DNA from 2 places in the Microbacterium sp. SLBN-111 genome. Region 2 is predicted to be linked to the other one. Evidence: predicted binding sites of a transcription regulator. Region 2 holds the regulator's gene; the other holds the start of a gene.
What was found. Region 2 encodes LexA, which represses DNA repair genes until DNA is damaged. Its sites were predicted from a motif close to TCGAACANNTGTTCGA; they were not measured.

Region 1 (8,630 bases), 2.2 Mb from region 2:
CGTCGTCGCCGTCGCGGCCGATCCCGACCGGAAGGGCCACCGGCCGTCCGTCGCGCACGATCGCGAGGGTCGCCGAGAGCGCGCCGTCGACGATGTCGTAGAGGGCTTCACGGTCGGTGACCTGGTACTGCGGCAGTCGCCGCACGCGTGTAAGGGGGGTGACGGGAAGGTCGGTCATGTTCCGATTCCACCGCTGGGAGTGGTCTGATCCCTAGGCCGATTCCACGAGAATCGGGTGGTCCAGTTCGGTCTCGGTGGGAGCGGTCAGTGGGAGAGTGGCATCCATGATCTCCGTCGGCATTCTGGATCGGTCGTCGCCCGTGCCGCTGCACGCGCAGCTGACGCAGGGTCTCCGCGTCGCCGTCGTCGAAGGGCGGCTGGTTGCGGGCGAGACGCTGCCGTCGACGCGCGCGCTCGCCGACGACCTCGGTGTCGCACGCGGGACCGTCGTCGCCGCCTACGAGACGCTCGTCGGCGAGGGATACCTGCTCGCGCGCCCGGGTGCCCGGACGGCCGTAGCCGAGCTTCCGCGGTCTCCGGTCGTCAGCGCCGAGGTGCCCGGGCCGCCCGCCGTGGCGGCGCCGTCGGTCGTCGACCTCCGTCCGGGACGGCCCGGATCGCGAGGGCTCGCCGACGCCGCGTGGCGGTCGGCGTGGCGTCGGGCCAGCGCCGTCGATCCCGAGCCCGACGTCGAGGACGAGCGGGGGATGCCCGCTCTGCGGAGCGAGATCGGTCGGCACCTCGGACGCACGCGCGGCGTGACCGTCGACCCCGGCGACGTCATCGTGACCGCGGGGACCAGCGACGCCCTTCTCCTCGCGGCGCTCGCGCTGCCCGCACGACGGGCGGACGGCGTCCGGCGGGTCGGCGTCGAGAACCCGGGGTATCCGCGGGTGCGCACGATCCTCGATCGGCTGGGGATCGAGATGGTCCCCCTGCCCGTGACCCTCGAGGCCGGATGGGACCTGGATGCCATCGAGCAGCACCGCGACCTGGATGCCATCGTCGTCACGCCCCACCACCACTACCCGCTCGGGAGTCGCTTGGATGCCGCGGCCCGCGCGCGTCTGATCGCCTGGGCCCGCGAACACGGGACCGTCGTCATCGAGGACGACTACGACAGCGAGTTCCCGCACGGTCGCGCGCCGCTTCCCGCCGCTGCGTCTGCTGGATCCGGGCGGGGTGGTCCTCATCGGGACGTTGTCGAAGGTGCTGACACCGGCGCTGCGGTTCGGATGGATCGTCGCATCCGGGGAGATGCGGGATCGACTGGGGGTGGTACGTGCGGACCTCGACCTCGCGGTGTCCGCGGTCACGCAGGAGGCGCTCGCCGCGTACCTCGCCGACGGTTCGCTCGCCCGCCACGTGGCTCGTCGTCGCCGCGAGTACCGCCATCGGCGGCAGCTCGTGCTGGAGGCGCTCGGTTCGACCGTCGGGGTGACTCTCACGGCCATGAACGGCGGGCTCCACGCCGTCGCGCTCCTGCCGGACGCGGCACCCGACGACGAGTCGCGGGTCGTGGCGGAGATCGCGGCGCGGGGAGTGCTCGTCGCCGGGCTCGGCGACTACGCGTTCCCGGGTACGCCCACGGGACTTCCGGCGGGCATCGTCCTCGGCTACGCCGAGCCGACCACCGTGCGGCTGACGGAGGCGTTGTCGGTCATTGCGGAGGTGCTCGGACGCCGCGGGGGCGCTCCTGACGCGGGGGCGTTCCTGACGCTCGGGCGCTCCTGACGTTCCCTTCACGCCGAGCTCGACCGGCGCGCACGGCGATCAGAACGGTGGTGGGTCGGCATCCGGGACGAACATCACTCGCCCGGCGAGCTTCTCGTGGTGGTCCTGCCCGAGCGGGCTGTGAAACCTCAGGCTGCCGTCGGCTTCCTGCGTCACCGTCCAGTCGGTCTCGGTCTTGAGCGTGTGATGGCGCACGCAGAAATAGGCGAGGTTGCTCAGGTGGGTCGGTCCACCGTCGTGAGCTTCGTGGTTGTGGTCGAGCTGGCACCGGCCGATGGGCGCTCGGCATCCGGGCGCGCGGCAGTGTCGGTCGCGGGCGGCGAGGAATCGGCGTTGCGACGTCGTGGGGGAGTAGCGGTCGACTTCGAGTACGGTGCCTGTCACCGGGTCGCACAGCACGCGATCCCACCCGGGAGCCCGCGCCGCGAGATGACGCGCCGTCTGGGGGTCGATCGGCGTCAACCCGTCGAGGCTGGCGCCGACGTCGGCGTGGCCGAGAAGCGTCATCACGGGCACGGTGATCTGCACGTGCCCACGGATTGCCCCCAGCCCTCCGGGACATGTCGCGTCTGTGGTCGGGTCGACCGCCGGCGCCGCGGTAAGGAGCAGATCCGCGCACAGGTCGGCGCCGATCTGCGCGAGAGTCCGGGTATCGCGCGGAGAGCTCTGCGGGTCCTCCGCCACGGATGGCACGTCGAGCGCCGTCACTTCGGCCGGAGTGTCGACGGAGAGGAAAGCAGCGTGAGCCGGGGCCTCCGGCATCGCCTCCCCACACTCATCGAGGCTGGCGGGTGCGTCCGATCCTGGATTCTCACCGACCGCCGCCGTGCCGTCCATCGGCGTCGGAGCCGTTCCCGCGGCGCCGCCGGTGTGTGCGTCCGAACCCGTGTCGGCTCCGGTTGCCTCCGGTGCTTCTTCGGTTTGTGCCTCCGCGGCCGCCGCGCGGATGGCCGCGGCCTGCCGCCGAAGACGGTCGCGGATGCCGTAGGCCACCGTCGCCGGGAGGATCACACTCAGTTCCGCCATGCCATCGGCCAGATCTCGGACGCTTACCCCGCGGGTCGCGGCGGCACGCGCGTGCCGCTCGGTCATGCCCACCGGGTGCACGCTTTCGGCAAGCTCGCGTCCGAACGCGCGCACGCGCCCGGGGGAGTCGCGCTCCGCCCGTGCGAGGACGACCTGTTCCCACCCCGCCCGCGTGTCGTCATCGTCGAGGACGATGCCGGTCTCGAGGATCGCCTGAGCGTGGCGCATGCCGATGCGTCCCTCGCCGAGCGCATCGACCGTCGCGGCGAACTTCTCGGTCAGCGTGTGGGCATCGGAGAGTTCTTTCTGGACGGTGAGGTCGTGAGTGTGCGTGGCCACCGCGATCTCGAGCGCGAGAGAGCGGACGGGCATCTCCCGCGCGCGCGTGTCGCGGGAGCGAACGCGTGCCATCTGATCGAGCGCGATCTGCAGCGCCTCCGCACGGAGCCTCACGAGCGAGGCCTGCACGCGTGCCACGCGAACGGACTCGTCGCGAATCGCCTCCACGAGCGCCCGCACCCGCTCCCGCTCGTCGGCGGGAGACTCGGAGTCCGAAGGCGGCTGGGAGGTCATGCATCCAAGTTAGAACATATATTCGAATGTGCGTCGAGATCTCACCTGTGCCGGTCCTTGATTCACCCGATGCTGAGCAGGCGGGCCGACGCCTCGAGGATTCGCGTGTCGGGTCCGATCCGGTCTCGGTCCGGGCGTCATCGCACCACACCCCCGCGGATCGCATTCCCCGCGCTGACACGGGCGATGCGCAGACCGTCGCGGCCTCGCGGACCCACGACTTCGGGGCCATCCGGAAGGGGCAGGACCTGCACGCCGCGTCGCTCCGCACCGTCCGCAGGTGTCACCCGGACAGTGTCGAGCCTCATTCCGGCCACCATCGCGAAGTCCTGCCCGCCGACCCTGCCGACGGCTGTCGCCGGGCGGAGGGCCCACGCAACTGAACCCGCGTGTGCCCACTCTCCACGGCCCAAGCGCTCTCGCCGGTCCCGCATCGGCTCGACCGCTGCGGGTCGCAGCGCCGTCGCTGTGGCCGGACCGCGTTCGTCTCCGTCGGGCCCACTCTGCTCCCGAGCCGTCGATCGAATTGCCGGGCGGACTGTCGGCCGAACCGGCGCCCGCGTCGTGGGCGAATGGTGTCTGTCTGATCGGCTGCGCCCGTGTGTGCCCCGTCGACCGAATGGTGTCTGTCTGATCGGCTGCGCCCGTGTGTGCCCCGTCGACCGAATGGTGTCTGCCTGATCGGCTGCGCTCGTGTGTGCCCCGTCACCGAACGGCAATGGCCTGGTCTGCCCGCGCCAGTGGTGGCCCACCGCCCGAACCGACGCCAGTACCGCAGAACCCGCCGAACCCGGCCCGTCCGCTACCCCCGCCCAGGACGCCCCAGGATCTCCAGGGCCGCCATCGCCGCGTTCTGGCCGCCGATACCGCTCACCGCTCCGCCGCGCCGGGCCGACGAGCCGCACACCAGCACGCGCGCGTGCCCGGTCTCGACGCCCCACCGCTCCGCGGGCCCAAGACCGGCTCCGACGCTACCCGCCCCCGCGCCCGCCCCGTGTGCCGCGCCGCCGCGATCCGCCCCCGCCCCGTCGGCCGCGCCCGCCCCGTGCGCCGTGCCGCCGCCGCTGCCGCGCGCATCCGCACCCGTTCCCGCCCCGTCGCCCGCCCCCGCGCCCCCGCCGCCCGAACCGCGCCCACCGCCGTCCCCCTCCCGCCAAGGCCACGACAGCCCGCCGTGGAAGATGTCGCCGCCGAGCATCCCGAGCGACCGCTCCAGGTCGGTCGTCGTGCGAGCTTCGATGCACAACCGCCCGTCGGGGGCCGCCATGATGCAGTCCCGCAGCGGCTCCGCGAGCACCGAGTCCAGCGATCGCTGCGCCTCGGCGAGAAGACGCGCCCCGGCAGCCACGGGGTCTTCCCCGTCGATCAGCCGGTGCGGCACCTGGAGCCCGAACAGCGTGAGGGTCTGCGCCCCGCTCGCGCGGAGTTCGTCACCGAGGATCGACGGGTCGGTCAGCGAATGGCAGTAGATCTCGGCCGGAAGCGGCGCGGGCACGAGACCGGCGGATGCCGTGACGTAGGCGGCATCCAGTTGGGTCATCGTCTCGTTGACGTGGAACGTTCCGGAGAACGCGGCCTCGGGGGAGACCGACGTGTCCCGGAGACGGGGCAGCCGGGACAGCAGCATGTTGACCTTGATCTGCGCGCCCTCGGGCTCGGGCGCGGCCGTCGGTGCGCCACCCGCGGTGAGCAGCCGTGCGAGGACGGCCCGCCCCACTCCGCTCAGCACGACGTCGCCCACGTACACCTCGGCGCGGCCGGTCACGGCGTGCACCTCACCCGACGGCGAGACGGAGATGACCTCGACCCCGGTGCGGATCTCGGCGCCGGCGTCGCGCGCGGCGCGTTCGAGCTCAGCGGTCACCGCGCCCATCCCGCCGACCGGGACGTCCCAATCGCCGGTCCCGCCGCCGATGACGTGATAGAGGAAGCATCGATTCTGCGCGAGCGACGGGTCGTCCGACGACGCGAAGGTTCCGATGAGCCCGTCGGTCAGCGCGATGCCCCGGACGAGGTCGCTCTCGAGCGACGCGCGCAGGAGCTGGCCGAGCGGCCGCTCCGTCACGGCCTCCCACAGCTCGTCATCGTCGAGCTGCGCCCGTACCTCGTCCGCGGTCGGCAGCGGTTCGGTCATCGTCGGGAAGACCGCGCGTGCGAGGGGGAGGAGACGTTCGCCGAACGCCGCGAACCGCCGCGCCTCTTCGGCGTCGCCGAGTGTCCGCGCGAAGGAGGCGGCTGTCGCCTCGGCATCCGCGGTGTCGATCAGGATGCCGCGCGTCGGATCGGCGGGGTCCGGCGTGTAGGACGAATACCGCCGACGTCGCAATTCCAGCCGGAGGCCGAGGTCGTCGATGATTCTCCGCGGCAGGAGACTCACGAGATAGGAATACCTCGAAAGGCGGGCATCGACCCCCGGCCACGGTCGCTCGGACACGGCCGCGCCGCCCACGGCATCCTGTTTCTCGAGAATCACGACCGATCGGCCGGCGCGCGCGAGGTACGCCGCGGCGACCAGGGCGTTGTGCCCTCCGCCGACGATGACGACGTCGTATCGAGTGGTCTCCGGGGGGTTCATGCGCCCACGCTAGCCACCCCGTCCGACATCGCCCAGGGGGTGGCATCCCCAGTAGCGTGGATGCCATGACTCTCGCCGCAGATCTGCTCGACATCGCCACCCGCATCGCTCGAGACGCCGGCGATCTGGCCGCCCGGCGCCGCCGCGAGGGGCTCGAGATCGCCACGAAGTCCGTCGCCGCCGACATCGTCACCGCCGCCGACAAGGAGGTGGAGGCCTTCGTCCGGGCCGAGCTCGCGCGGGAACGACCTGACGACGGCTTCTTCGGCGAAGAGTCCACCGCGCAGGAGAGCCGCAGCGGCATCACGTGGGTCGTGGATCCCATCGACGGCACGGTCAACTACGCCTACGGCATCCCGGCGTGGGCCGTGAGCATCGCCGCCGTCGAGGGGTCGGACGATCCGGCAACCTGGAGCGCGCTCGTCGGAGTCGTTTACAACCCCGTTTCGGGGGAGATGTTCCGCGCCTCGCGGGGTGGGGGCGCGTGGCTCGGCGACCAGCGGCTCTCGGTCACCCCCGAGGTCGGCGCCGCCGGGGGGCTGGTGGCCACCGGGTTCGGCTACGACCCCGCAACCCACGCCCCGACGCTCGAGCGACTCGCCCGCGTCATGCCGATCGCGCGCGACATCCGCCGTATCGGTGCCGCGTCACTCGACCTGGCATCCGTCGCCGCCGGACGAATGGATGCCTACTACGAGAAGGGCACCAACCCCTGGGATCACGCCGCGGGAGTGCTGCTGGTCGAGGAGGCCGGCGGCATGGTCGGGGGAGCGCCGGGCGGACGTCCGGGCAAGGGAATGGTGATCGCCGCGGGTCCGGGGTTCTACGGGCGCCTTGAGGAGATCCTCGAACCGGAACTGTGAATCTCGAACCCTTCATGGCATTCCCAGTGACGCCGGGTTAGGGTAGTTACCTGTTCGTTATTTTCGCGACCCGAACCTGCGGAAATGGCAGAAGCCCGAAAGCCCGAAGCCGTCGCGCCCGCGACATGAACCGAGAGCCCCCGCGCGTTGCCGTCAGAAGCCCCCGAGACTGAGCCCGCCCGAACGCGGCGATCCAGTCGCCCCTCCACCACGCCCGTCGCGACCGAGCTGACACGATCCGAGCGTCGCCGGCTCTCCGCCTCCGCCGCGGAGACCCCGAGCGATGAGCTCGGCGGGTCGGTCGCCCCGGTCGACGCGGATGTCGCGTCGCAGCCCGAGATCGTCGAGCAGGTGGCCGCCGCCGTCGTCGAGACCGTCATCGCCGCGACGATCCAGCCGACCCTCCCCGCTCCGCGCCGCCGCTCGTCGCGTGCCGCTGCGAGCTCCGCCACCCCCGCGGTGACGGAGACCGAAGCGATCGCGACGACCGAGGACGTGGCATCCACGACTCCGGCATCCGATGCCCTCGACGTCACCGTCGTCGACGAGCGTCGCTCCGACGACGACGTCGCCGTGATCCTGCAGAGCGCCGACGCGACGGAGGCGACCACGCCCGTCGCCCTCCCGACCTCGCCGATCACCCTCCCGTCGACGCGCCGCAGCCGCCGTCGCCCCGCCGCGGTCGAATCCGACGAGTCGCCGGCGGCGGTCGAGGCGCCCGCTGTCGAGGCCGCGCCCGCTGAGCCGACTGCCCCCGAGGCTCCCGCGGAAGCCGCGCCGACCGACGCGACCACCGCGGATGACATCGCCGACGAGTTCGAGGCCGCCGCGCGCCTGTTCGCGTTCACCGGTGAGACCCCCGTGCAGCAGCCCGTTGCCGAGCCGGTCGCCGCCGCAACGCGCCCGGTCACGCAGGGTCTGCCCGTGGATGCCTCGCCCCGCCGCCGCAGCGGACGTCGCGTTGCCGCCGCCTCCTTCTCCGTCGGCGTCATGGGTCTCGTCGGACTCATGACCGTCGGGATGACCATGCCGGTGAGCGCGCTCGCCTCCGCGAACGGCACGACCAACGTCGCCGCCCCCGAGACGGCGGTGACGCAGAACCTCGCGGTGGCCGGTGGGGACGCCGGGAACGGCGCCATCCAGGCCTACGTCGCTCCGGCCCAGTCGCAGTCGGCGATCGTCGACCGCGCCGACGGCTATTCCGCGGCCACGTACGCGCAGGTCGCCGCCGACAGTGGCATCCGTTACCCGAGCGACTTCTACAAGAACGACACGTCGGCCGCGATCCAGTGGCCCTTCGCCGTGGGCGTCGGCATCACGTACGGCTTCGGCATGCGCGACGGCGTCATGCACGAGGGCGCCGACTTCGTCCCCGGTGAGGGTGCGCCGATCCAGGCGATCGCCGACGGCGTGGTCCGCACCGCGACCGAGGACGGCGGCGGCTACGGCGTCATGATCATCATCGACCACAAGATCGACGGCCAGCTCGTGTCGAGCCGATACGCGCACATGCTCCACGGGTCGATGCAGGTCAAGCAGGGCGACGTCGTCCATGTCGGCGAGGTCATCGGCCATACGGGCAACACCGGTCACTCGTTCGGTGCCCACACGCACTTCGAGATCCTGATGAACGGCACGGTCGCGATCGACCCGATCACGTGGCTCCGCGCGAACGCCGGACGTCACTCGCTCGATTAGAAGAGGCTGCCAAGCTCTGATATTCTCTTCTAGTTGCCCGGAGCGATCCGGGTACGCCCCGATAGCTCAGTGGCAGAGCACTTCCATGGTAAGGAAGGGGTCGTCAGTTCAATCCTGACTCGGGGCTCACAGCATCTCCTTCGAGGGGATGCCGCGCGGCG
Region 2 (8,630 bases):
CGAGTCCGCCGTGGCGCACGTCGCCGCTCTCGGGCGTCAGAACCCGCGCGGAGCCTCCGGGGGTCAGGGCGTAGACCCGTTGATCGGCCTTCTCGACGTAGAACAGCTCACCGGCGTCGGACGCGGTCCAGGCACCGCCGCCGTACTCGTGCACGGACGAACGAGCGTTCGCCGGTGCGGGGAGGACGGTCTCGACGGACCCGTCGGCGCGGCGCCGCCGCACCGCGACGCGTCCGCCTTCGCTGGGGACGGACTCGCCCCACCACACCTCGTCGCCGACGAAGCGGGCTCCGTCCACGCGCGGCGACGACTGCGACACGGCCTCGGGCGTCAGCGGCGAGGGCCAGGATCCATAGGGGAGCGTCTGAGGCATGGCATCCACCCTACGGACCGGGTCGGACATCCCGGGGGCGGACTCCCTGGCGGCCGGACCGCTCCGACTCAGCCCCCGACGGTCTGACGCGTCACGCCCAGACGTCCCACCCAGTCGCGGATGACCTGGCGCTGGCCCGCGTCGCACGTGTAGCCGTATCCGACGCTGACCTCGTAGTACGAGTATTCGTCGATCGACACCTCATGGTCGAGAGACCAGCCGTCGAGGAACGTCAGCGCGTAGCAGTCGGCCATCGTCTCGACGTCGCCCCCGAAGGACGCGAGGGCGGCGTCCGTCGGACCCGGGTTGGTGAACTGCAGGACGTGGGCGTATTCGTGGTACGCCGCACCGGTGCGGATCCAGTCCGTCATCGTCGGATCCGCTCGCGTACCGGCCCGCACGTGGACGGTGAAGGGGTCGGTGCTCGTGACGCACGCCAGGGCCGTGTCGCCGCAGGGTGTGGCGTCGTCGAAGACGGTGGACACCCAGCCCCGTCCGAGGCTGTCGAGCGTGGCCTCCCACGCGGTGCCGGAGGCGTTCGACGCCGCCTGATCCGCCACACCCGCGGACTGTTCGGAGATCTCCGTCGTCAGCTCCTTCAGCACCTCGACGTCCTGACCGAGACCGGTGGCGTTGCGGCGGTGGTTCCACGCGCTCTCGGCGAGGTTCTCGACGCGGTTCCACGGGACGACGGTCGAGTACGGAAGCCCCACGAGCGGGTCGACCGTCGCGTACAGGTCGTCCATCGCGGCACCGAACTGTTCCTTGCGGTCGATCATCTCCTGCTGCTCGTCGAGGCGTTGCTGCTGATCCGTGATCTTCTGCTGCTGATCCTCGATCTGCGTCCGCGCCTCCTCCAGCTGCGTGACCACCCAGAAGAAGCCGAGCCCGCCGGCGACGACGACGAAGAAGAGCAGGACGGACAGGATCACGACGCTCGTCCGCGGGCGCCGCGCCCGTGCCGTCGGGGACGGTTCGCCGTTCGGCACCGCGGGCGAAGGAGTGGCGGCCGGGTCCGGCACGGGGGAGGCGGGGGAGTTCGACGACACGGGACTCGCTCTCTCGAGGTGTCCTGTCATGCTAGGGGCCGCTCACCCGGGGCCGAGATGGGCCTGTGGACAAACGCCCCGGGAACCACGAAGGCCGGATGCCGCCTCGAGGGGGCATCCGGCCTTCCGGATCGTCGTACCGACGTCAGACCGTGCGCAGGACCGCGACCACGCGCCCGAGGACGACGGCTTCGTCGCCCAGGATCGGCTCGAACGCGGAGTTGCGGGGGAGCAGCCACGTGTGCCCGTCGCGGCGGCGGAACGTCTTGACGGTCGCCTCGCCGTCGAGCATGGCCGCGACGATCTCGCCGTTCTCCGCCGTCGCCTGCGCGCGGACGACGACCCAGTCGCCGTCGCAGATGGCCGCGTCGATCATCGAGTCGCCGGACACCTTGAGCATGAACAGTTCGCCCTTGCCGACGAGCTGGCGGGGGAGCGGGAAGATCTCCTCGACCTGCTGGTCCGCCGTGATCGGGACTCCCGCGGCGATCCGCCCGACGAGGGGCACGAGGGCGGCGTCGCCCACGGCGGGTGCGGTGTCGGCGGGGTTCTCGGCAGCCGTGCCGGGCAGGTCGATCAGCACCTCCATCGCGCGCGTCTTCCCGGGGTCGCGGCGCAGGTATCCGCTCAACTCGAGCTGGTTGAGCTGGTGGGTGACGCTCGAGAGCGACTTGAGCCCCACGGCATCGCCGATCTCGCGCATGCTCGGCGGATAGCCGTGCCGTGCGATCGAGCGCTGGATCACCTCGAGGATCGCGAGCTGCTTGTCGCTGAGGCTCTTCCGGCGCCGGGTCTGCGGCCGTTCGCGGCCGGCTGCGGTCGTCGCGTCGGTCATGTGTGCTCCCCTCGCGCCGCGCTTCCGATGCGGCGGAAATTCGAATGTCGGAGGTCCGTGATGAGGTCTCCTCGTCGAAACCGTATCCGGTAGATCACTCGAACAAGGCGGAGCGCTCCGCGTGTCGCGTTCGATCGGTCTCCGAGAACCCCGGTGTTGACACTCTCACAGTATCGAAGATAGATTCGGAATACAGATTCGCACCACCGCCCTCCCGGCCGAGGGTGGGGTGCGAATCTCTCCCCACTGAGGAGCACACCATGAGCAGCATTGCCGTCACCACCCCCACGACCCGCCTGCGGCTGACCGCGCGCGGGCGCCGCGTGTTCGCCTTCCTGGCCGCGCTGCCCGTGGTCGTCGCGCTCGCCATCGCCGTCGTCGGCGGGGGAGCGGCTCTCGCCTCCAACGAGTCGGGCGCGCCGGCGGGCGCGTTCACCGAGATCACCGTCATGAGCGGCGAGACCCTGTGGTCCATCGCCGAAGACGTCGCACCGGGTTCCGATCCCCGCGACGTGGTGGCCGAGATCACCCGGTTGAACGCGCTCGAGAACGGGTCCGTCACCGCCGGCCAGCGCATCGCGATCCCCGCGGAGTACGCCCCGAGTCGGTGATCCCCGGGTACGGAGCCGCCTACGATGGGTGAGGTGACCGTTCGCCTCGATGACCTGCCTCTTCGCGACGACCTGCGGGGAATGACTCCATATGGAGCACCCCAGGCTGCGCTTCCCGTCGCTCTCAACGTGAACGAGAACACGCATCCGGTTCCCTCCGAGGTGGCCGACGACATCCTGGATGCCATCGCCCGGGCGCTGCGCGACGTCAACCGGTATCCCGACCGGGAGTTCACCGGACTCCGAGAGGCGTTCGCCGACTACCTGGGCAACGGGCTGACGCGCGAGCAGATCTGGGCGGCCAACGGCTCCAACGAGGTCCTCCAGCACATCCTGCAGGCGTTCGGCGGTCCGGGCCGACGCGCCCTCGGCTTCACTCCGACGTACTCGATGTATCCCATCCTCACCCGCGCCACCGGTGCGGAGTGGGTCGCGGCCGAGCGTGAGCACGACTACACGTTGAGCCCGGCGTTCGCCGCCGAGCAGGTGGTGCGCGAGAACCCCGACATCGTCTTCCTCTGCGCGCCCAACAACCCGACGGGAACGCCGCTCGGCCTCGACGTCATCGAGGCCGTGTACGCCGTGACCGACGGCATCGTGATCGTTGACGAGGCGTACCACGAGTTCGCGCCGCACGATGCCCCGTCCGCGGTGACACTCCTGCCCGGCCGTCCGCGTCTCGTCGTCTCCCGCACCATGAGCAAGGCGTTCGCCTTCGCCGGCGCTCGCGTGGGCTACCTCGCCGCGGATCCGGCGCTGATCGACGCGCTGCGCCTCGTGCGCCTGCCCTACCACCTGAGCGCCCTCACGCAGGCGGCGGCGACCGCTGCGCTCGGCCACGCCGAGACGATGCTGTCCATGGTCGACGAGATCGTGGCCCAGCGCGACCGTATCTCCGCCACGGTGGCGGCCCTGGGCTACGTCGCGCACGAGTCGTGGACGAACTTCGTGCTGTTCGGCGGAGTCGACGACCCCGCGGCGACGTGGAAGGCGCTGTACGACCGCGGCGTGCTCATCCGCGATGTCGGCATCCCCCACCACCTCCGCGTCACCGCCGGGACGGCGGACGAGACCACCGCGTTCCTGGACGCCCTGGCCTCGGTAGGATCGCGAGCATGACCGGCCCCGTCACGCCCCGCACCGCCACGATCGTCCGCGAGACGAGCGAGTCGCGGGTGGAGCTTTCGCTGGACCTCGACGGCACCGGTGCGAGCGAGATCTCGACGAGTGTGCCGTTCTTCGACCACATGCTCACGGCGTTCGCGAAGCACTCGCTGACCGATCTGCGCGTGACGTCGACGGGCGACACCCACATCGACGCGCACCACACGGTGGAGGACACCTCGATCGTCCTTGGCCAGGCGATCCGTCAGGCCCTCGGTGACAAGTCCGGCATCGCTCGCTACGGCGATGCGCTCGTCCCGCTGGACGAGGCGCTCGCGCAGGCCGTCGTCGACATCAGCGGTCGCCCCTACCTCGTCCACACCGGCGAGCCGGTCGGCTTCGAGCACCACCTCATCGGCGGCCACTTCACCGGGTCGCTCGTGCGTCACTCGTTCGAGGCGATCTCGATCCACGCGGCCCTGACCGTGCACGTCCGCGTCCTCGGGGGTCGTGACCCGCACCACATCGCCGAGGCCGAGTACAAGGCGCTCGCTCGTGCGTTCCGTCAGGCCAAGGCTCTCGACCCGCTCGTCGACGGCATCCCGAGCACGAAGGGTGCGCTGTGAGCAAGCCCGTCGTCGCCGTCCTCGACTACGGTTCGGGCAACGTCCACTCGGCGGTCAAGGCGCTCATCGAGGCCGGCGCCGACGCGCGTCTGACGTCCGACCGCTCCCTCCTCCTCGACGCCGACGGACTCCTCGTCCCCGGTGTCGGGGCGTTCAGCGCGGTCATGGGCGCTCTCAACGCCAGCCGTGGCGGCGAGATCATCGACCGGCGCCTCGCGGGTGGCCGTCCGGTGCTCGGCATCTGCGTCGGCATGCAGGTCATGTTCGGCCGCGGCATCGAGCGCGGCACCGACACCGAGGGACTGGGGGAGTGGCCGGGTACGGTGGCCGAGCTGTCCGCCCCCGTGCTCCCGCACATGGGCTGGAACACGGTGTCCGCGGGCGAGGGCTCGCGTCTGTTCGACGGCATCGCCGACGAGCGGTTCTACTTCGTGCACTCGTACGCGGCGCAGGAGTGGTCGCTCGAGGTGACGCCTCCGTTCCCCGAGCCCGTGCTCACGTGGTGCACGTACGGCGCTCCGTTCCTCGCGGCGGTCGAGAACGGCCCGCTCGCGGCGACGCAGTTCCACCCCGAGAAGTCGGGCGAAGCCGGCATCCGGCTCCTCGCGAATTGGATCGACGGGCTGGGCGCGACTACTGTGTGACCTCGTGCCCGGGGCTGGCGAGAGGCGCCTGCCGGCACGAGGAGCCATGAACGATTTCGCGTCCACGCCCGAGCTTGTCCTTCTCCCCGCGGTCGACGTGGCCGACGGCAAGGCCGTCCGACTGACCCAGGGAGAGGCCGGCACCGAGACCAGCTACGGCGACCCCGTGGATGCCGCGCTGGACTTCGCGCGCCAGGGTGCCGCCTGGATCCACCTCGTCGACCTGGATGCCGCCTTCGGTCGCGGCAACAACACCGCCGTGATGCGGAAGGTCATCAAGCAGGTCAAGGGTGTGCAGGTCGAGCTGTCCGGTGGCATCCGTGACGACCGCTCGCTCGAAGCCGCGCTCGAGAGCGGCGCGACGCGCATCAACCTCGGAACCGCCGCCCTGGAGAACCCCGAGTGGGCCGCCCGACGTCATCAACCGGTACGGCGAGGCCATCGCGGTGGGCCTCGACGTGCGCGGCACGACGCTCGCCGCCCGCGGCTGGACGCGTGACGGCGGCGACCTGTGGACGGTCCTCGAGCGACTCGAGGACGCGGGCTGCAGCCGTTACGTCGTCACCGACGTGACGAAGGACGGCACGCTGCGCGGCCCGAACCTGGAGCTGCTCCGCGAACTCACGCAGCGCACGCCCAAGCCGATCGTTGCGTCGGGCGGCGTGTCGAGCCTCGACGACATCGCCGCGCTCCGCGAGCTCGTGCCGCTCGGTGTCGAGGGTGCGATCGTGGGCAAGGCGCTCTACGCGGGCCAGTTCACCCTGGCCGAGGCGCTGGATGTCGCCGGACACTGACGATCCCCACGGCCACGGTCCGCACCTCGGCGGTCCGCGCGCCGATTCGGCCGGCGTCCCCTGGGAGGGGCGGCGTTTCGAGGCGAACCCGCACTCGGGCGACGACGGCTCCGCGGACCCGGCCCTGCTCGCCGCGCTCGAGGCGTTCTCTGCGGGGAGCGGTGACGCGACCGACGTCGTCGAGGCCTACCGCACCGCGCGTCTGCTGATCCCGCTCGTCGCGGAGAAGGGTGACCACGGCGTCGGACCGCACGGGCTCGAGGTCGACAAGACCCAGGAGCTTTCGATCGTCACGGTCGCCGCGCCCGACGGACGCAAGGTGCTGCCCGTGTTCAGTTCCGTCGCCGCGATGCAGCGCTGGGATGCGACAGCGCGCCCCGTTCCGGCCGACGGCCGCCGTACGGCTCTCGCCGCGGCCTCGGAGGACACCGAACTGATCGTGATCGACCCGACCTCCGACACGGAGTTCGTGCTGCGCCGACCGGCCGTGTGGGCGATCGCACAGGGCGAGTCGTGGGAGCCGGCCCACGTGGCCCCGGCCGTATTCACGGGGCTGCAGGAGAGCATCTCCGGCGAGCTCGCGGTCCTGGATCTGGCGGTCCAGCCGGGCGACCCGACGGGTCGCCTCCGCGGCCCCGAGCTGGTCGTCCATCTCCAGTTGATGTCGGGTCTGGAGCAGGAGGAGTTGGATGCCGTGCTCGCGCGTCTCGCGCGCCGTTGGGCCGCCGACGACCGCATCGCGGTGCTCGTGGATTCGCTGACGGTGAAGCTGCATCGCAGCACCGACGTCTGACGCGAGGACTCACGCGGGCGTGCGGGCGTCCGCCCATCGGGCCCACAGTCCGCGCAGCGCGGTCTCGAGCCACGCGCGGTAGCGGTCGTCGGTCCACCCCGACTTCGTGACGAAGAACGCGTGGGTCTCGGGGCCGACAAGGTGATTGAGCTCGTCCGCGGCCTGGTCCTGATCTCGCGGGTCGAGCAGGCCGCGCTGGCTCATCCAGGCGGCAGCGAGGCCGAGGTCCGCACGTCGCCGGGCGTCGAGGTCGGCGATGGCTGCCGCGGCGAGCTCGTCGGTCTCCGCGGCCACGGCCATCGCGCGCACGATCCCTGCGGTGGCCCCGGTTGGCAGCCGCGACGTAGTCCAGCCATGCGCGCACGGCATCGTCGGTGTCGGGCCGTGCCATGATCTCGGCGATCGCCGGACGCTCCGCGAGACTGTGGGGGCCATCGTCGCCGGCGAACGTCCGCTCGAACGCCGCCACGAGCAGGGCTGCTTTGGTCCCCGCGAGGTGGACCGACTGCACCGACACCCCGGCGGCCGCCGCGATGTCCTTCATGGTCGTGCGGGTGTACCCGTCCCGGGCGAAGAGCTGCGCCGCCGCGTCGAGGATGGCCGCGCGCGTACGCTGCGCCTCCGCCTGGCGGGCGGGGGAGGAATAGGGGCGCGGGGGCATGGCATCCTTCCACTATCGTTAGAGTCCAAATCTAACGAAATGGATGCGCTCATGGCGACTCTCCTCCTGGCGTCGAACCCGATTCACGGTCATGTCGGCCCGATGCTGCAGGTCGCGGGCCATCTCGTGCGCGAGGGGCACGACGTGACGATGGTCACCGGCACGCGGTTCCAGGAGCGGGTCGAGGCCGCGGGCGTGGGTTTCCGTCCCCTCGGCGGCGCGGCCGACTATGACGACCGTCGCCCCGACCTCCACCTCCCCGACCGGGCGAAGTACTCCCGGGGTGCGGCAGGCGCAGTACGACATCCGCACGATCTTCGTCGACACGATCCCGGATCAGTACGCGGCCGTGGATGCCGCGATCGACGCGACCCGTCCGGATGCCGTGCTCGTCGACGGTGCCTTCGGCGGGATCCTGCCGGTCCTCTACCGGGGTCGCGCGCGGCCGCCGGTGCTCGCCCTGGGCGTCACACCCCTGTCGCAGTCGTCGCGTGCGCTCGGACCGTACGGGATGGCGCTCCCGCCCGCACGGGGAGCGCTCGACCGCGCCCGGTACGCGGTCCTCGACGTCCTCGCGCGTCGACTCGTGTTCCGTCCGACGCAGCGGGCCGCCGTCCGGGCACTCGCCGCTTGCGGCACGCGACCGCACGGATTCGTCATGGATCTGTCGCGGCGCTTCGATCGATTCCTGCAGACCGGGCCGGCGAGCCTGGAGTATCCGCGCCCGGATCTCGCGGCGAACACGCACTTCGTCGGCGTTCTGCCGCAGGCGGGATCCGACGTGCCCGTGCCCTCCTGGTGGGGCGATCTCGACGCGGCGGAGCCGTCGTCCACGTCACGCAGGGCACGATCGACAACCACGACTTCGGGCGCCTGGTCGGCCCGACCCTGGCGGCGCTGGCCGACCGCCCGGTCACCGTGGTCGTCAGCGCGGGCGGACGCGCGGTCGAGGATCTCGGCCCGCTTCCGGCGAACGCGCGAGCCGCGAGCTACCTGCCCTATGACGCTCTGCTGCCGCGCACGGACGTCTTCGTAACGAACGGCGGGTTCGGGGGAGTGCAGGCGGCTCTCGCCGCGGGCGTTCCGGTCGTCGTGGCCGGCGACACGGAGGACAAGCCCGAGGTCGCGGCGCGCGTCGGC

Region 1: a site for LexA is predicted at 3,344-3,359, ahead of RKD05_RS10215 (DUF222 domain-containing protein). Genes of this name have one in related genera too.

The regions. Positions count from the first base shown of each region.
Region 1 is NZ_JBMGQH010000001.1:2,209,829-2,218,458, forward strand. It holds gene RKD05_RS10200 (pyridoxamine 5'-phosphate oxidase family protein) at 1-178, opposite strand, end outside; partial or broken gene RKD05_RS10205 (PLP-dependent aminotransferase family protein) at 285-1,103, shown strand; gene RKD05_RS10210 (aminotransferase class I/II-fold pyridoxal phosphate-dependent enzyme) at 1,183-1,734, shown strand; gene RKD05_RS10215 (DUF222 domain-containing protein) at 1,774-3,333, opposite strand; gene RKD05_RS10220 (phytoene desaturase family protein) at 4,136-5,908, opposite strand; gene RKD05_RS10225 (inositol monophosphatase family protein) at 5,974-6,771, shown strand; gene RKD05_RS10230 (peptidoglycan DD-metalloendopeptidase family protein) at 6,919-8,469, shown strand; tRNA gene RKD05_RS10235 (tRNA-Thr) at 8,525-8,596, shown strand; tRNA gene RKD05_RS10240 (tRNA-Met) at 8,627-8,630, shown strand, end outside.
Region 2 is NZ_JBMGQH010000001.1:28,024-36,653, reverse strand. It holds gene RKD05_RS00190 (S9 family peptidase) at 1-373, opposite strand, end outside; gene RKD05_RS00185 (hypothetical protein) at 442-1,305, opposite strand; gene lexA (transcriptional repressor LexA) at 1,568-2,257, opposite strand; gene RKD05_RS00175 (LysM peptidoglycan-binding domain-containing protein) at 2,518-2,868, shown strand; gene RKD05_RS00170 (histidinol-phosphate transaminase) at 2,893-3,987, shown strand; gene hisB (imidazoleglycerol-phosphate dehydratase HisB) at 3,984-4,598, shown strand; gene hisH (imidazole glycerol phosphate synthase subunit HisH) at 4,595-5,242, shown strand; partial or broken gene priA (bifunctional 1-(5-phosphoribosyl)-5-((5-phosphoribosylamino)methylideneamino)imidazole-4-carboxamide isomerase/phosphoribosylanthranilate isomerase PriA) at 5,289-6,036, shown strand; gene RKD05_RS00150 (SseB family protein) at 6,020-6,829, shown strand; gene RKD05_RS00145 (hypothetical protein) at 6,839-7,129, opposite strand; partial or broken gene RKD05_RS00140 (TetR family transcriptional regulator) at 7,305-7,490, opposite strand; gene RKD05_RS00135 (hypothetical protein) at 7,509-7,817, opposite strand; gene RKD05_RS00130 (glycosyltransferase) at 8,289-8,630, shown strand, end outside.